DNA from 2 places in the Thermomonas sp. HDW16 genome. Region 2 is predicted to be linked to the other one. Evidence: riboswitches for the same ligand, from Rfam matches in the RefSeq annotation. Region 2 holds a riboswitch; the other holds the start of a gene.

Evidence for each region. A riboswitch is a leader RNA that binds a small molecule or an ion and turns the genes downstream of it on or off. The one in region 2 is predicted to bind cobalamin.
Region 1: linked by a shared signal. The riboswitch ahead of G7079_RS08525 (ribonucleoside-diphosphate reductase subunit alpha) and the one ahead of btuB (TonB-dependent vitamin B12 receptor) in region 2 are both predicted to bind cobalamin.

Annotation. Positions count from the first base shown of each region.
Region 1 is NZ_CP049872.1:1,831,767-1,839,324, reverse strand. Features, by position in the region: gene truB (tRNA pseudouridine(55) synthase TruB) at 1-70, shown strand, start outside; gene rpsO (30S ribosomal protein S15) at 247-507, shown strand; gene pnp (polyribonucleotide nucleotidyltransferase) at 684-2,792, shown strand; cobalamin riboswitch at 2,891-3,128, shown strand; gene G7079_RS08525 (ribonucleoside-diphosphate reductase subunit alpha) at 3,312-5,729, shown strand; gene G7079_RS08520 (ribonucleotide-diphosphate reductase subunit beta) at 5,726-6,742, shown strand; gene G7079_RS08515 (oxidoreductase-like domain-containing protein) at 6,752-6,967, opposite strand; gene G7079_RS08510 (serine hydrolase) at 7,047-7,558, shown strand, end outside.
Region 2 is NZ_CP049872.1:677,891-685,448, forward strand. Features, by position in the region: gene G7079_RS02975 (DUF3322 domain-containing protein) at 1-915, shown strand, start outside; gene G7079_RS02980 (lysoplasmalogenase) at 1,069-1,716, shown strand; gene btuB (TonB-dependent vitamin B12 receptor) at 1,783-3,663, opposite strand; cobalamin riboswitch at 3,786-4,030, opposite strand; gene G7079_RS02990 (TfoX/Sxy family protein) at 4,049-4,432, opposite strand; gene G7079_RS02995 (GAF domain-containing protein) at 4,429-4,917, opposite strand; gene G7079_RS03000 (TMEM175 family protein) at 4,960-5,685, shown strand; gene bioD (dethiobiotin synthase) at 5,682-6,362, shown strand; gene G7079_RS03010 (efflux RND transporter permease subunit) at 6,529-7,558, opposite strand, start outside.

The DNA of each region.
Region 1 (7,558 bases), 1.2 Mb from region 2:
GTTGCGCCCGTCGCGGCTGTTCCGCTGGGCCTCCGCGACCGGGGCATTGCTGGATTCGCCCGCTTCCTGAATTGCCCGGGCCGCAAGCACGGGCTATAATTCCGCTGCTATTTCGGGGCGATTACCCTGACGTGCACTTTCGCTCTTTTGTTTCATTCCGTTCACGGCGAGCCGTGCGGTGCGGAGGACAGGTTCACCAGAGCCGTTCACCCGTTCCTGCTGGTCACGCATCACAAGGTAAAAATCATGTCCATCGATTCACAGAAAGTCATCAACGAACACAAGCGCGGCGACAACGACACCGGTTCGCCGGAAGTGCAGGTCGCCCTGCTGACCGCCCGCATCGAGCTGCTGACCGAGCACTTCAAGACCCACAAGCAGGATCACCACAGCCGTCGTGGCCTGCTGATGATGGTCAACCGTCGTCGCAGCCTGCTCGACTATCTGCACCGCAAGGATGCAGATCGTTACAAGGCGCTGATCGGCAAACTCGGCCTGCGTCGCTGATCGAAACACCTACCGCGGCGCAGTGATGCGCCGCGGTTCGTTTTTGCGGTACCGAATTTTCGCGTTACACGAATTGCACACCCTCGCGGCCATGCCGCATTCCCGCATCGCACCGCGATGCAGCGCACGGAGCGGGGCTCCGTTGCGTCGACGATAAAGACATCAAGGATTCCCAAGTGGCGAAGATCAGCAAGAGCTTCCAGTACGGCGACAAGACCATCACCCTCGAAACCGGCGAGATCGCACGCCAGGCCGGCGGCGCGGTCATGGTCTCCTGCGACGGCACCATGGTGCTGTGCACCGCGGTGGCGGCGAAGACCCAGCGCGAAGGCCAGGACTTCTTCCCGCTGACCGTGGATTACCAGGAGAAGTTCTACGCCGGCGGTCGCATCCCGGGTGGCTTCTTCAAGCGCGAAGGCCGCGCGACCGAAAAGGAAACCCTGACCAGCCGCCTGATCGATCGCCCGATCCGCCCGCTGTTCCCGGAAGAGTTCAAGAACGAAGTGCAGGTCATCGCGACCGTCATGTCGCTGAACCCGGAAATCGATGGCGACATCCTGGCGCTGATCGGCTGCTCCGCCGCCGTGTCGCTGACCGGTGCCCCGTTCCAGGGCCCGATCGGTGCCGCCAAGGTCGGTTACAAGGACGGCAAGTACCTGCTCAACCCGACCGTCAGCGAGCTGAAGGAATCGCAGCTTGAGCTGGTCGTCGCCGGTACCAGCGAAGCCGTGCTGATGGTGGAATCCGAAGCCGCAGAGCTGTCCGAAGACGTGATGCTGGGCGCGGTGATGTTCGGCCACAAGCACATGCAGGTCGCGATCAACGCGATCAACGAACTGGTCACCGAAGCCGGCACCAAGACCTGGGACTGGAAGGCCCCGGCGAAGAATGAATCGCTGATTGCCGCCGTCAAGGAAGCCGTGGGCGGCCAGCTGGCTGAAGCCTTCCAGGTGCGCGACAAGCTGCAGCGCAAGGATGCGATTTCCGCGATCAAGAAGGATGTGGTCGGTGCGCTGGCACCGCGTGCCGAGGGCGAAGGCTGGAACCCGGCCGACCTGGGCAAGGAATTCGGCGAGCTGGAATACCAGACCATGCGCGGTTCGGTGCTGGACACCAAGGTCCGCATCGACGGCCGTGCGCTGGACACCGTGCGCCCGATCACCTCCAAGGTCGGCGTGCTGCCGCGCGTGCACGGCTCCTCGCTGTTCACCCGTGGCGAGACCCAGGCGATCGTCGCCGTGACCCTCGGCACCGCGCGTGACGGCCAGGTCATCGACGCCGTCGGTGGCGAGTACAAGGAACACTTCCTGTTCCACTACAACTTCCCCCCGTACTCGGTGGGCGAAGCCGGCCGCATGATGGGCCCGAAGCGCCGTGAAATCGGCCACGGCCGCCTCGCCAAGCGCGGCGTGCTGGCGGTGATGCCGACCATGGAAGCCTTCCCGTACACGATCCGCGTGGTCTCCGAGATCACCGAGTCGAACGGTTCCTCGTCGATGGCCTCGGTCTGTGGTTCCTCGCTGGCGCTGATGGATGCCGGCGTACCGGTCAAGGCACCGGTCGCGGGTATCGCGATGGGCCTGGTCAAGGAAGGCGACAACTTCGTCGTGCTGTCCGACATCCTGGGCGACGAAGATCACCTCGGCGACATGGACTTCAAGGTGGCCGGCACCAGCAACGGCATCTCCGCGCTGCAGATGGACATCAAGATCCAGGGCATCACCGAGGAGATCATGAAGGTCGCGCTGGCCCAGGCCAAGGCTGGCCGCCTGCACATCTTGGGCGAGATGGCCAATGCGCTGACCGCGCCGCGTGGCGAGCTGTCCGAGTTCGCGCCGCGCCTGCTGACCATCAAGATCCACCCGGACAAGATCCGCGAAGTGATCGGCAAGGGCGGTTCGGTGATCCAGGCGATCACCAAGGAAACCGGCACCCAGATCGACATCCAGGATGACGGCACCATCACCATCGCATCGGTGAACGCCGCTGCCGGCCAGGCCGCCAAGTCGCGCATCGAGCAGATCACCTCCGACGTCGAGCCGGGCCGCATCTACGAGGGCAAGGTCGCCAAGCTGATGGACTTCGGCGCGTTCGTCACCATTTCCCCCGGCAAGGACGGCCTGGTGCACGTCTCGCAGATCTCCAACGACCGCGTCGAGAAGGTCTCCGACGTGCTCAAGGAAGGCGACATGGTCAAGGTCAAGGTGCTGGAAGTCGACAAGCAGGGCCGCATCCGCCTGTCGATGAAGGCCGTGGCCGAAGGCGAGGGCGTCGCGGCCGAATAAGCCGTCGAATCGCTGTCGCTGCATCGAAAAGCGGGCTTCGGCCCGCTTTTTGTTTACGTGGAATCCGAACATATGGGATTGACGATATCGGCCGACCACACTATGTTGTGGCTGTCGGTTTCGCGGTCGCAAGGCTGCGGATGAAAAGGGAAGCCGGTTCGGCCCGTGTCCTCGGACATCGGGCCCATCCCGGCACTGCCCCGCAGCGGTAGGTGGACACGAGGTCGCGTTACGCACTGGGGCGGTGGCCCTGGGAAGCAGCGACCGAGGTGGTCGGGATGAAGATCCCGGCCGGATCCACGAGTCCGAAGACCTGCCGACAGCCGCGCGATGCACGCCGCGCGGTGCCGGCCGCGGAATCTCCGGGGGAGATGGCTGGTGCAGCAGGCACGGCCGCATCCCGAGCTTCCCGATGCGTCGCGGTTCCTGCGACACCGCGCTTCCACCCTGTGTCTCCGATGCCATCCATGCCTGCGAGGGACAGGCTTGGGCCCGTGCATCCTGCATGGAGACACCGCTATGTCCGAGACACTGGCCACCGTGGCCGAGGCGCCCGTCGCGCCGTCCTTCGACCTGACTTCGCCGCCGACCGCGACCACGATGCGCGTGACCAAGCGCAACGGCACCGGCGAGGCGGTCGACCTCAACAAGATCGTGCGCGCGGTGACCCGCGCCGCCGAAGGCCTGCACGCGGTGGAGCCGATGCGCGTGGCCACCCGCACGATCTCCGGCCTGTACGACGGCGCGACCACCGCCGAGCTCGACGAACTGTCGATCCGCACCGCCGCGCTACTCACCGGCGAGGAACCCGAATACGGCAGGCTGGCCGCGCGCTTGCTGTCGAGCGTGATCGCCAAGGAAGTGGCGGGGCAGGAGATCCATGCGTTCTCGCAATCGGTCGCGCGCGGACACGAACTGGGGCTAATCAACGATCGCCTGCTCGGCTTCGTGCAGGCCAATTCGCGCAAGCTCAACGACGCGCTGGACGCGTCCCTTGACCGCGGCTTCGACTACTTCGGCCTGCGCACCCTGTACGACCGCTACCTGCTGCGCCACCCGCGCACGCGCAAGGCGATCGAGACCCCGCAGCAGTTCTTCCTGCGCATCGCCTGCGCGCTGAGCGAGGACGTGCCGGAAGCGCTGGCGTTGTACCGGCGCATGGCCGAACTCGATTACCTGCCGAGCTCGCCGACGCTGTTCAACAGCGGCACCACCCACGAACAGCTATCGTCCTGCTTCCTGCTGGATTCGCCGCAGGACACGCTGGAATCGATCTACGCGAAGTACGGCGACATCGCGCAGTTGAGCAAATTCAGCGGCGGCATCGGCGTGAGCTACACGCGCGTGCGTTCGCGCGGCTCGCTGATCAAGTCCACCAACGGGCATTCCAACGGCATCGTGCCGTGGCTGAAGACGCTGGATTCCTCGGTGGCGGCGGTGAACCAGGGCGGCAAGCGCAAGGGCGCGGCCTGCGTGTACCTGGAACCCTGGCATGCCGATGTCGAGGAGTTCCTGGAACTGCGCGAGAACACCGGCGACGAAGCCCGGCGCACCCACAACCTCAACCTGGCCAACTGGGTGCCGGATCTGTTCATGCGCCGGGTCGAGGCCGATGCCGATTGGTCGCTGTTCGATCCGCGTATCGTCCCGGAATTCACCGACCTGTTCGGCAACGCCTTCGATCGCGCCTACGAGCAGGCGGAAGCGCAGGGCAAGGCGGTCAAGACGATCAAGGCGCGCGAGCTGTACGCGCGGATGATGCGCACGCTGGCGCAGACCGGCAACGGCTGGATGACCTTCAAGGACAAGTGCAACCGGGCGAGCAACCAGACGCTGCGCGCGGGCAACGTGATCCACCTGTCCAACCTGTGTACGGAGATCCTCGAAGTCACATCGACTGAGGAAACCGCCGTCTGCAATCTTGGCTCGATCAACCTGGCGCGTCATTTCGATGAGGACGGGTTCTTCGATTTCGACAAGTTGGCCGAAACCGTGCAGCTGGCGGTGCGCCAACTGGATCGGGTGATCGACCTGAATTTCTATCCGATCGAATCCGCGCGCCGCGGCAACCTGCGCTGGCGGCCTGTGGGGCTGGGCTGCATGGGCCTGCAGGACGTGTTCTTCCGCCTGCGGCTGTCGTTCGACAGCGAGGAAGCGCGCGTGCTGTCGGCGAAGATCGCCGAGACCATCTATTTCCACGCGTTGGAGACGTCGTGCGAACTGGCAGAGGAACGCGGCCGACACCCATCGTTCGCGGACACGCGTGCCGCCAGCGGCGAATTGCAGTTCGATGCCTGGGCCGTGGTTCCGGAAGATTTCGAGCGCTGGAATGCGCTGCGCGAGCGCATCAAGCTGCATGGCCTGCGCAACTCATTGCTGGTCGCCATCGCCCCGACCGCGACCATCGCCTCCATCGCCGGCTGCTACGAATGCGTGGAGCCGCAAGTCTCCAACCTGTTCAAGCGCGAAACACTGTCCGGCGACTTCCTGCAGGTGAACCGCTACCTGGTCGAGGAGCTGAAGAAGCTCGGCTTGTGGACGCCGGAAGTGCGCGATGCGATCAAGCAGGCCGAAGGCTCGATCCAGAACGTGGCGCAGGTGCCGGAGACGCTGCGCAGCATCTACCGCACGGCGTGGGAACTGCCGATGCGTTCGCTGATCGACATGGCCGCCGAGCGTGGTGCCTTCATCGACCAATCGGCCTCGCTCAACCTGTTCATGGAAAGCCCGAATATCGGCGCGCTGTCGTCGATGTACATGTATGCGTGGAAGCGCGGCATCAAGACCACGTACTACCTGCGTTCGCGGCCGGCGACGAAGATCGCCAAGACCACGGTGGCCAGCGCGGCGGCAACCGCGCCGAAGACGGAATACGCGCCGGTGGATGCGGTCGCCTGTTCGCTGGAAAACCCGGAAGCCTGCGAGGCCTGTCAATGAGCGCGCACCGCCAACTGCTGCTGGATCCCGGCTTCGAACTCACCCTGCGGCCGATGCGCTACCCGCAGTTCTACGAGATGTACCGCGACGCGATCCGCAATACCTGGACGGTGGAGGAAGTGGATTTCTCGCTGGACACCAATGACCTGAAGAACAAGTTCGGGCCGGCGGAGCGGCATTTGATCGAACGCTTGGTGGCGTTCTTCGCTACCGGCGATTCCATCGTCTCCAACAACCTGGTGCTGAACCTGTACCAGCACATCAATGCGCCGGAAGCGCGCATGTACCTGTCGCGCCAGCTGTACGAGGAAGCGCTGCACGTGCAGTTCTACCTGACCCTGCTGGATACCTATCTGCCGGATCCGAACGAGCGTGCCAAGGCCTTCGCCGCGGTCGACAACATCCCGTCGATCCGGCGCAAGGCCGAGTTCTGCTTCAAGTGGATCGACTCGATCCAGGACCTGCGCCGTATCGAGACCCGCGAGCAGCGCCGCCGTTTCCTGCTCAACATGGTCTGCTTCGCCGGTTGCATCGAAGGCCTGTTCTTCTTCGCGGCCTTCGCCTATGTGTACTACCTGCGTTCGCGCGGGCTGCTGCACGGGTTGGCCAGCGGTACCAACTGGGTGTTCCGCGACGAGAGCGCGCACATGGCCTTCGCCTTCGAGGTGATCCGCACCGCGCGCGAGGAAGAGCCCGACCTGGTCGATGACGAATTCCGCCGCGAGGTGGTGGCGATGCTGGAAGAAGCGGTCGAATGCGAATACGCGTTCGCCGAAGACACCCTGTCCGGCGGCGTGGCGGGGCTGTCGCTGAAGGACATGCGCGAATACCTGCAGTACTGCGCCGACCAGCGATTGGCGCAGCTGGGCTTCGCCAAGCACTTCGGCTCGCGCAATCCGTTCCCGTTCATGGACCTGCAGGACGTGCAGGAGCTGACCAATTTCTTCGAACGCCGCGTCTCGGCCTACCAGGTTGGGGTGCAGGGCGAGGTCGGCTTCGACCACGCGTTCTGACGCGGATCGCTACGGTGTGGCTGCTGCGGTGTCCACATCGGGGTGCCGCAGCTTCCATGCGGCCAGTGCCTTCGCGTAGGCCTCAAGCTCCTCGGCATACAGGTCATGCACGCAGACCGGGCAGCCGCTGTCGCAGCAATCCGAGGGCAGGGGGCGTTCGGGCGCGATCGGCCGCGGATCGGCGTTTGCGCTGGACAGGGGATTGGACATCGACGAATCAGGCATGGTGACAGGCCGATTATCCCAGCCTGCGCGGATCCGTGGCAGCGCTTGCGGCATCGCGCGTGAAACGCTCCAATGGGGCATGACTTCGCATGCCTCTGGAGTGTCTCGCCGCGGTCTGCTGGCCGGCGGTTTCGGCCTGATGGCGTTGGCGGCCTTGCCGCCGAATGCGCGCGCAGCGGCCCGCTGCACCGTCGACGACTGGATGCCTTCCGAGGCCTTTCTGCAAGACCTGCCGCGGCAGATGCAGGCGCTGGGCGTGCCCGGCATCGCTATCGCGGTGGTGAATGAAGGCAGGCTGGCCTGGTCGCGCAGCTTCGGCGTGACCCGTGCCGAAGGCGGCGCGCAGGTTGATGAGCGAACCTTGTGGGAAGCGGCATCGCTGAGCAAACCGGTGTTCGCCTACACGGTGCTGCAACTGGTCGATCGCGGCGAGCTGGCCTTGGATACGCCCTTGGTGCAATACGCCAGGCCCGATTACCTCGGCGACTCGCCGTGGCTGGAACGCATCACCGTGCGCGACGTGCTGCGCCACACCACCGGCTTGCCGAACTGGCGCAAGGATCCCGCCAACGAAAAACTGGTGCCTGCAGT
Region 2 (7,558 bases):
GCACAGGCATCGGGCGATGCCCAAGTGCAAATGGAACTACAACGACTTCGATACCTGCTCGATCGCGCCGACCCAAGCTTCCACACGCTTCTGATCCGGCAACGCGGGCTGTGGCGTGAGCGTAACGACGAAGAGGTTGTGCAAGCAACCGCGTTGACCCTTGAACTGGAGCCCGGTATCGCGGCCGGCCGTCCCCTGCGGGGTCTCGCCCTTGCCGGCATCGACAGCAAGTTCATCGAACGCAATCGCGGATTGGTGACCGCGCTGCTAGATATCCGCTTCGAGGGTCAGGCGTCTCAACTTGGTCTCACCAGCTTTCTGGATGCCGCCGATGAGGGTGACCATTGGCTACTGGTCGTGCCTCTGGCAGCGGGGCAGCTGCCCTTCGCCCAGCAGCGTGTACGGGCCCGTGAGTTGATGCAGACACCGCTATTGGCCGGGCACATCCTGTTGATCGAAAACGATCGGTGCCTTCACCTGCTGCCATCGCTGCCCGACACCATCGCCGTCCTCGGTTCTGGCCTCGACCTCGCATGGTTGCGCGCGGATTGGTTGTGCCAGCGCCATTTGGGATATTGGGGTGATATGGATACTTGGGGCCTGCATATGCTTGCGCGTGCCCGCGGTCTGCAGCCCCACCTGCAGCCTTTGCTCATGGAGCGTGCCTTGTTCGATCTCCATGCGTCTGCGCTCGCGGTACCGGAGCCGGTCCGCGCCGGCTCGGAGCCCCCAGATGGACTGTCAGATCATGAGAAGGATTTCTACCGCCATCTGCTCGGTCTATCTAAGGGGAGGCTTGAGCAAGAATTCTTGCCCTTGGATACAGTTGCTTCTGTTCTGTTCGTCTGGCACGAACTCGGGAGCGAATTCAGCAAATCCAGTCGTGGAGACATAGCAGATTTGAATTTGGGATAGAACTTTATTTCGCGTGCAGTTTTGGTGACAGGCGGATTCAGGATAGAACTTTAAGTTTTCACCCAGAGCAGTGCTGACGAAGAATCAGCTACTTGCGCTTGTTTCGGGATAGAGCTTTTTTACCCATATACACACTTTTCCACCAATATCCGCTTGGCCGGCATCGCCGCATTGGCGTGCCTGGCGATCCTCGCCCTTTATCTGCCCGGACTGCATCCGCTGTTCTACGCGTGCAAGCCGCTGGCAACGTTGGCGATCCTCGTGCTGGCCGTGCGCCTGCCTGCAGACGAGTCGCGTTACCGCCGCGGCATCGTGATCGGCCTGTGCTTCGGCCTGCTGGGCGATGTGTTGTTGATGCTGCAAGGCGAGGCCGCGTTCATGGCGGGTCTCGGCGGTTTCCTGTTCGGTCATGTCGCATACCTGCATGCGTATCGACAGCGCGCAGCGTTGTTCGCAGCGGCGTGGCCGTTCGTTTCATATGCGGCGCTGGCCTGTGCCGTGCTCGCATGGCTGTGGTCGTACCTGCCGGCGGATTTGCGCGTGCCTGTGGTGGTCTACGTGGTGGTGCTGGGCGCGATGGCCGCGCAAGCCGCTGCAGTGTGGTGGCGCCGCCGCGATGCCGCGACCGCCTGTGCAGCCATCGGTGGTGCGTGTTTCCTCGTTTCCGATGCCATCCTCGCCATCGACCGTTTCGCCCTGCCGTTCACCGCCGCGCAGGCGCTGCTGCTCATGCTGTATTGGCTGGCGCAGGCGCTGATCGCCCTGTCGGTGCAGCCGTCGTCCGCGACAACGCAGCGCTGAGCATCGCCCAATAAAAAGGCCCGGCATCCTGCCGGGCCCTAGCATCCATGCGTTGTCGCTCCGTACTTACTTCGGCTGCCAGCGCAGGCTCAGGCCCCATTCGCGACCCGGCTGGTTGTAGTACGCGCTGGTTTCGTAGCCCTTGTCGAAGGCATTGACCAGGCTGGCCTGCAACGTCCAGTCCGCGGCGAAACGCCACGATGCACGTGCATCGATGGTGCCGTAGCCGCCCACCCGCAAGGTGTTGGCCACGTCGTCCCAGCGTGCGGCTTCGGCGATGCCGCTGATGCCGACACCGAAATCGCCGAGGTCGCGATCCAGGTCGATCCGCGCACTGCGCTGCGGCCGGCGCGGCAGGCGCTTGCCGTGGTTGATGCCCGTGCTGAGGTTGCGTGCATCCAGCGTGCCGAGTTGGCCGCGAATATCCCACCCGCCAACTTGCGTGCTTGCGACAAGCTCGATGCCGCGGATGCGCGTGGTCTCGATGTTGTTGGCGGCGAAGATTGCGGTGTCGTAGACGATCAGGTCGTCGATGTCGTTGCGGTATGCGTTGAGCTGCCACTGCCAGCTGTCACGTTCCTGACGCAGCGAGAGTTCGCTGTTGCGTGCCGCTTCCGGACGCAGTGCCGGGTTGCCGTAATACGGGTAGTACAACTCGTTGAAGCTTGGCGCCTTGAATGCGGTGGCATGGCTAGCGGTGATGCGCCAGCCGTCGGCGAAGCCGAAGCCCCAGGCGATGCCGCCGGTGGTCTTGCCGCCAAACTGGTCGTTGTCGTCGCGACGCAGGCTGGCCTGCAGGTCGTGCGCACCGAACTTGCCCTGGTACTGCGCGAATGCAGCGCGGTTGCCGCGTGCGGCATCGAACGGGGAGAACGGATCCTGAACATCGGCGCGGTCACGCAACCAGTCGTAGCCCAAGCTCAGCAACTGGCCTGCGGCGAGCGTGATGTCGCCCTGCACGGTGGCGCTGTCGCGGGTGGTGAGGAAGCGATTGGCGAACGATGCGCCCAGGTAATTATCGGAATCGTCGCGGTTGCGACCCAGCGTCAGTCGCAGCACCAGCGCCTCGCTGGCATCGAAGCGCACGCTGCCGCCGATCACTTGCTGCAGCAAGTCGGAATTGTCCGGCAGGCCCCACGCCGGGTCGCCGTCGTACTCATTGTGGCCGCGCGCGCGCAGCGCATGCGCATCGAATTGCCATGCATCGCCTGCCTTGAAATCCGCACGTAGCGAGGCGTTGTTGTTGCGATAGCCATCGCGATCCGGATCCGGATTGTCCATGCCGCAGCCTGCGTATTGCGGCGCACCGATGCCGCGACAGGCATTGATGCCATCTGTGGACTGATGGCCGATATCGATGCCCACGCCACCACGCGTACCGCGCAAGTCGACGCCGGCCGACGCTTCGCGATAGCCATTGCTGCCGGCGCCGATGCGGGCGCGGCCACGCACGCCTTCACCACCCTGTCCGCGGCGGGTGAACACCTGGATCACCCCGCCGATCGCGTCCGCGCCGTACAACGAGGAACGCGGGCCGCGCACGATCTCGATGCGCTCGATCTGCTCCAGCGGGAGGTCCTGCAACGAGGTCAGGCCGGAGGTGGCCGAGCCGACGCGGATGCCATCGACCAGGAACAGGGTATGGTCGGATTCGGTGCCGCGCAGGAACAGCGTGCTGAGTTTGCCGAGGCCGCCCTGGTTGACCAGGGTCACGCCGGCGCGGCCGCGCAGCAGTTCCGGCAGCGAACGTGCCGTGCTCTGTTCGATCTCCTTGCGGTCGATGACCTCGACTGCGGCCAGCGCGGCATCAGCGGTGATCGCAGTGCGGGTGGCGGTGACCACCACGTTGTCCAGGTTCTTGGCATCGTCGTTCTGCGCGAATGCAAACGAGGGCGAAGACAGGGCGAGTGCGAGGGCGGTGAAACGAAGGGTGTTGCGCGACTGCATGGGGGTTCTCCGGCGCGCACGCCCGCGCGCCTTGACTGGAAGGGCGGCTGCCATGCGAACGGGAACGGACGGGCGATGCGGGAATACACATGCGCGACGTCGCGCGATGCCCGCCGCATCGCAACCAACATGGACTCCAGGGCCGGTCTCCGGGCTTGCGGGCGGAACCACGCAGTCGTGTGATTCCCGCTGGGCGCCTTCCCATGCCTGCATCGCGAGGATGCGTGCACAGTGGCCGATGCCGAGCTTGTCTCGCTTACCGTTGCGGGGGCAGCGCCGGACTGGAGCGCTGCTCGCGCTCGTCACCGGCTTCCCGTTTCAATCCTCGGGCGTGCGCCTTTGGATCACCTTGAAGCGCGCGCATTGTAGCGCAGCGACCACGCGCTCACTCGGCGGGCGTGTCCGGCGCGCTGCGGTCGTCGTCGAACAACCGGATTTCCGGCATGGCGCCCTCGTCCATCTGGGTGGTGGTGACCGGGGCGGCGGCGGGACGGCCGCGCGGCGGCGGCAGCTGGGCAATGGCCGCGTCCGCCGCCAGCACCAGCTGATGGCGACGCGCTTCCGGCACTTCCTGCCAGTGGCAGTCGACCAGTGCGCCTTCCAGCGAGTAGAGCAAGTTGAGGCTTGGCTTGAAGCCGGCGCGGCGCACTTTCATGTAAGCGTCCACGGCGCCGATCGCGGCGATGTCGTCCAGCGAGCGCAACCCGACCTGGCGTAGCCAGGCGGCGGATTTCGGGCCGATGTTGCGCAGCTTGGGGGTGGTGTTCACTGCAGGGACTCCAGATAGACCCGGGCAATCGCTTCCAGGCCTTCTTGGTCTTCAACGGAAAAACGCGCGGCAACAGGACTGTCGAGGTCGAACACGCCGATCAGTTCGCCATTCGTGGTCACCAGCGGCACCACCAATTCCGAGTTGCTGGCCGAATCGCAAGCGATGTGGCCCGGGAAGGCATGCACGTCCTCGATCCGCTGGGTTTGCCGCAAGCGCGCCGCCGCGCCGCACACGCCCTTGTCCAGCGGGATGCGCACGCAGGCGGGCAGGCCCTGGAACGGGCCAACCACCAGCTCGCGGCCGTCGAAGAAATAGAAGCCCACCCAATTCAGGTCGGGCAGCGCGTTGTACACCAGCGCGGACAGGTTGGCGGCATTGGCGATGCGGTCGCGCTCGCCATGCAACAGGGCATGCGCTTGTTGTAGCAACTGCGCGTACTGTTCCGGCTTGGTGCCGGCGAGGGGAATCGTGGAGAAGCTCATCGACGCAGTGTAGCAATGCGCATGCTGGGCTAAGCTTCCGGCATGCCGTCCACCCATTCACCACCTGTTTCCGTCCGCAAGGCACGGGGCCGCGAGGTCACCCGCATCGAGGCATTCGTGGATGCCGCGTTCGCGTTCGCGGTGACCTTGCTGGTGATTTCGCTGGATGCGATCCCGGACAACACGCAGGCGCTGCTGGATGCGCTCAAGGACATTCCCGCGTTCGCGGCCAGTTTCGCGCTGCTGGCGATGCTGTGGTGGGCGCATGCGGACTGGAGCCGCAAGTACGGGCTGGATGATGGTCGCAGTGTGTTCCTCAGTCTGCTGCTGGTGTTCCTGGTGCTGGTGTACGTGTATCCGCTGCGGATCATTTTTAGCGCGTTCTTCGGCTGGCTTAGCGGTGGCTGGTTGCCATCCGGCATCGCCATCGGAAGCGACCGCGACTTGCAGCTGCTGTTCACCGCCTATGCGCTGGCGTGGACCACGCTTGGCTTCGTGGTGGTGGCCCTGTACCGACATGCGTGGCGACAACGCGACGCGATCGGGCTGGATCGCCAGGAACGCATCGAATTGCAGGGCGCGCTGGCCGCGCAATGGATGATTCCGATGACCGGTTTGTTGGCCCTGCTGTTCATCGCAGCGGTCTCGATATTGGGCCATCCCGAACTGTCCGGCATGTCCGGTTTCGCCTACGCGTTGATGGCATTGACCGGCGTGGCGGTGGTGCGCGCGCGTCGTCGCGCCGAACGCGAACCAGACGGCGCATGAGTTTCGGCGTGTACGTCACCGGCACGGATACCGGCATCGGCAAGACGTTCGCCAGCTGTGCGCTGTTGCATGCATTGCGCTGGCATGGGTTGCGTGTGGTCGGCATGAAGCCGGTCGCCAGCGGCTGCGAGCGCATCGAGGGGCAGTGGAAGAATGCCGATGCGTTGGCGCTGCAGCGTGCAGGCGAACCCGGGATCGCCTACGCGGACATCAACCCGTTCGCTCTGGAGCATCCGTTGGCCCCCGAACTTGCCGCGCGCGATGCCGGCACGGAAGTGACATTGCCGCCAATCCTTGCCGCACATGCGCGGCTTGCCGACCAGTCCGATGGACTGGTTGTCGAAGGCGTGGGCGGCTGGGCAGCACCACTGTCGCCATCGCTGATGCAGGCGGATCTGGTGCGTGCCTTGCGATTGCCGGTGCTGCTTGTTGTCGGCTTGCGCCTGGGCTGCCTCAACCACGCCTTGCTGAGTGCGCGCATGATCGTCGCCGATGGCGCTTACCTGGCCGGCTGGATCGCCTCGCACGTGGATCCCGCGATGGAACGCGTGGAGGACAACCTTGCGATGCTTCGCGAACGACTGCCGGCGCTGTGCTGGGGCGTGTTGCCGCACGCGCCCGATGCCGATCCGGCGGAGTTGGCGCGGCATCTGCGGATTCCGACGCTGGCCGAGTAATCCCGCATGTGAAATGGGGTCGGAGTGAAGTTTCGCGACCTGCATCGTCGCTCATCGAAAGCACTCGGCACGAAATTCACTCTCACCCCATTTCAAGCCTGCATTCAATCCCGCAAAAGAAAACGCCCGGTTGCCCGGGCGTTTTCTGTTCAACCTTGCATCACGATCAGCCGTGTTGCGGTGCCGGTGGTGAATCCAGACGCGCGTCCTCCGCGGCCTGCACCGCTTCGCGTTCGCGATCATGCGAATGGTCACGGGCCAGGTACAGGTAGAACGCCGGCAGCACGAACAGGGTGAACATCGTGCCGATGGTCATGCCGGACACGATCACCATGCCCATCGAGAAGCGCGACGCCGCGCCCGGGCCCTTGGCGATCAGCAGCGGGACCATCGCGAACACCAGCGCGGCGGTGGTCATCAGCACCGGACGCAGGCGGATGCCGGTGGCTTCCTCGATCGCTTCGCGCTTGGACAGGCCCTGTTCGATCTGCAGCTTGTTGGCGAACTCCACGATCAGGATGCCGTGCTTGGAGATCACGCCGACCAAGGTCACCAGGCCCACCTGCGTGTAGATGTTGATGCTCATGCCGGGGAAGGCCTCGATCCCCATCATGCCGAGGATGCCGCTGAGGATCGCCAGCACGTTGAGCGCGAGCAATGCGCCACAGATCGCCATCGGTACCGTCAACAACATGATCAGCGCATCGCGGAAGCTCTCGAACTGCGCGGACAGCACCAGGAAGATCACCACCAGCGCAAGCGCCAAAGTCAGCAGCATCGCCGAACCTTCGGTCTTGAACTGGCGCGATTCGCCGGCGTAGTCGACGCTGTAACCCTGCGGCAACACTTCCTTTGCCGCTTCGTCGAGGATCGCCAAGGCCTCGCCCTTGCTCACGCCGGGGCGCGGGGCGAAGGTGATCGATACCGAGTTCAGCTGCTGGAAGCGTTTCAGCGATTGCGGCTGCGCGGTTTCCTTGAGCGTGATCACCGTGGACAGCGGGATCAGGTCGCCATTGCGGGCGCGGGTGTAGTAGTTGTCGAGCGCGGAGGCGTTGAGGCGATCGCTGCGCTGCACCTGCGGGATCACCAGGTAGGAGCGGTTCTGCATCGCGAAGCGGTTGCTGTAGCCGCCGGACAGCATCGCCGCCATGTCGGCCGCCAGCGTGCGCATGTCGATGCCGAGCGATGCTGCCTTG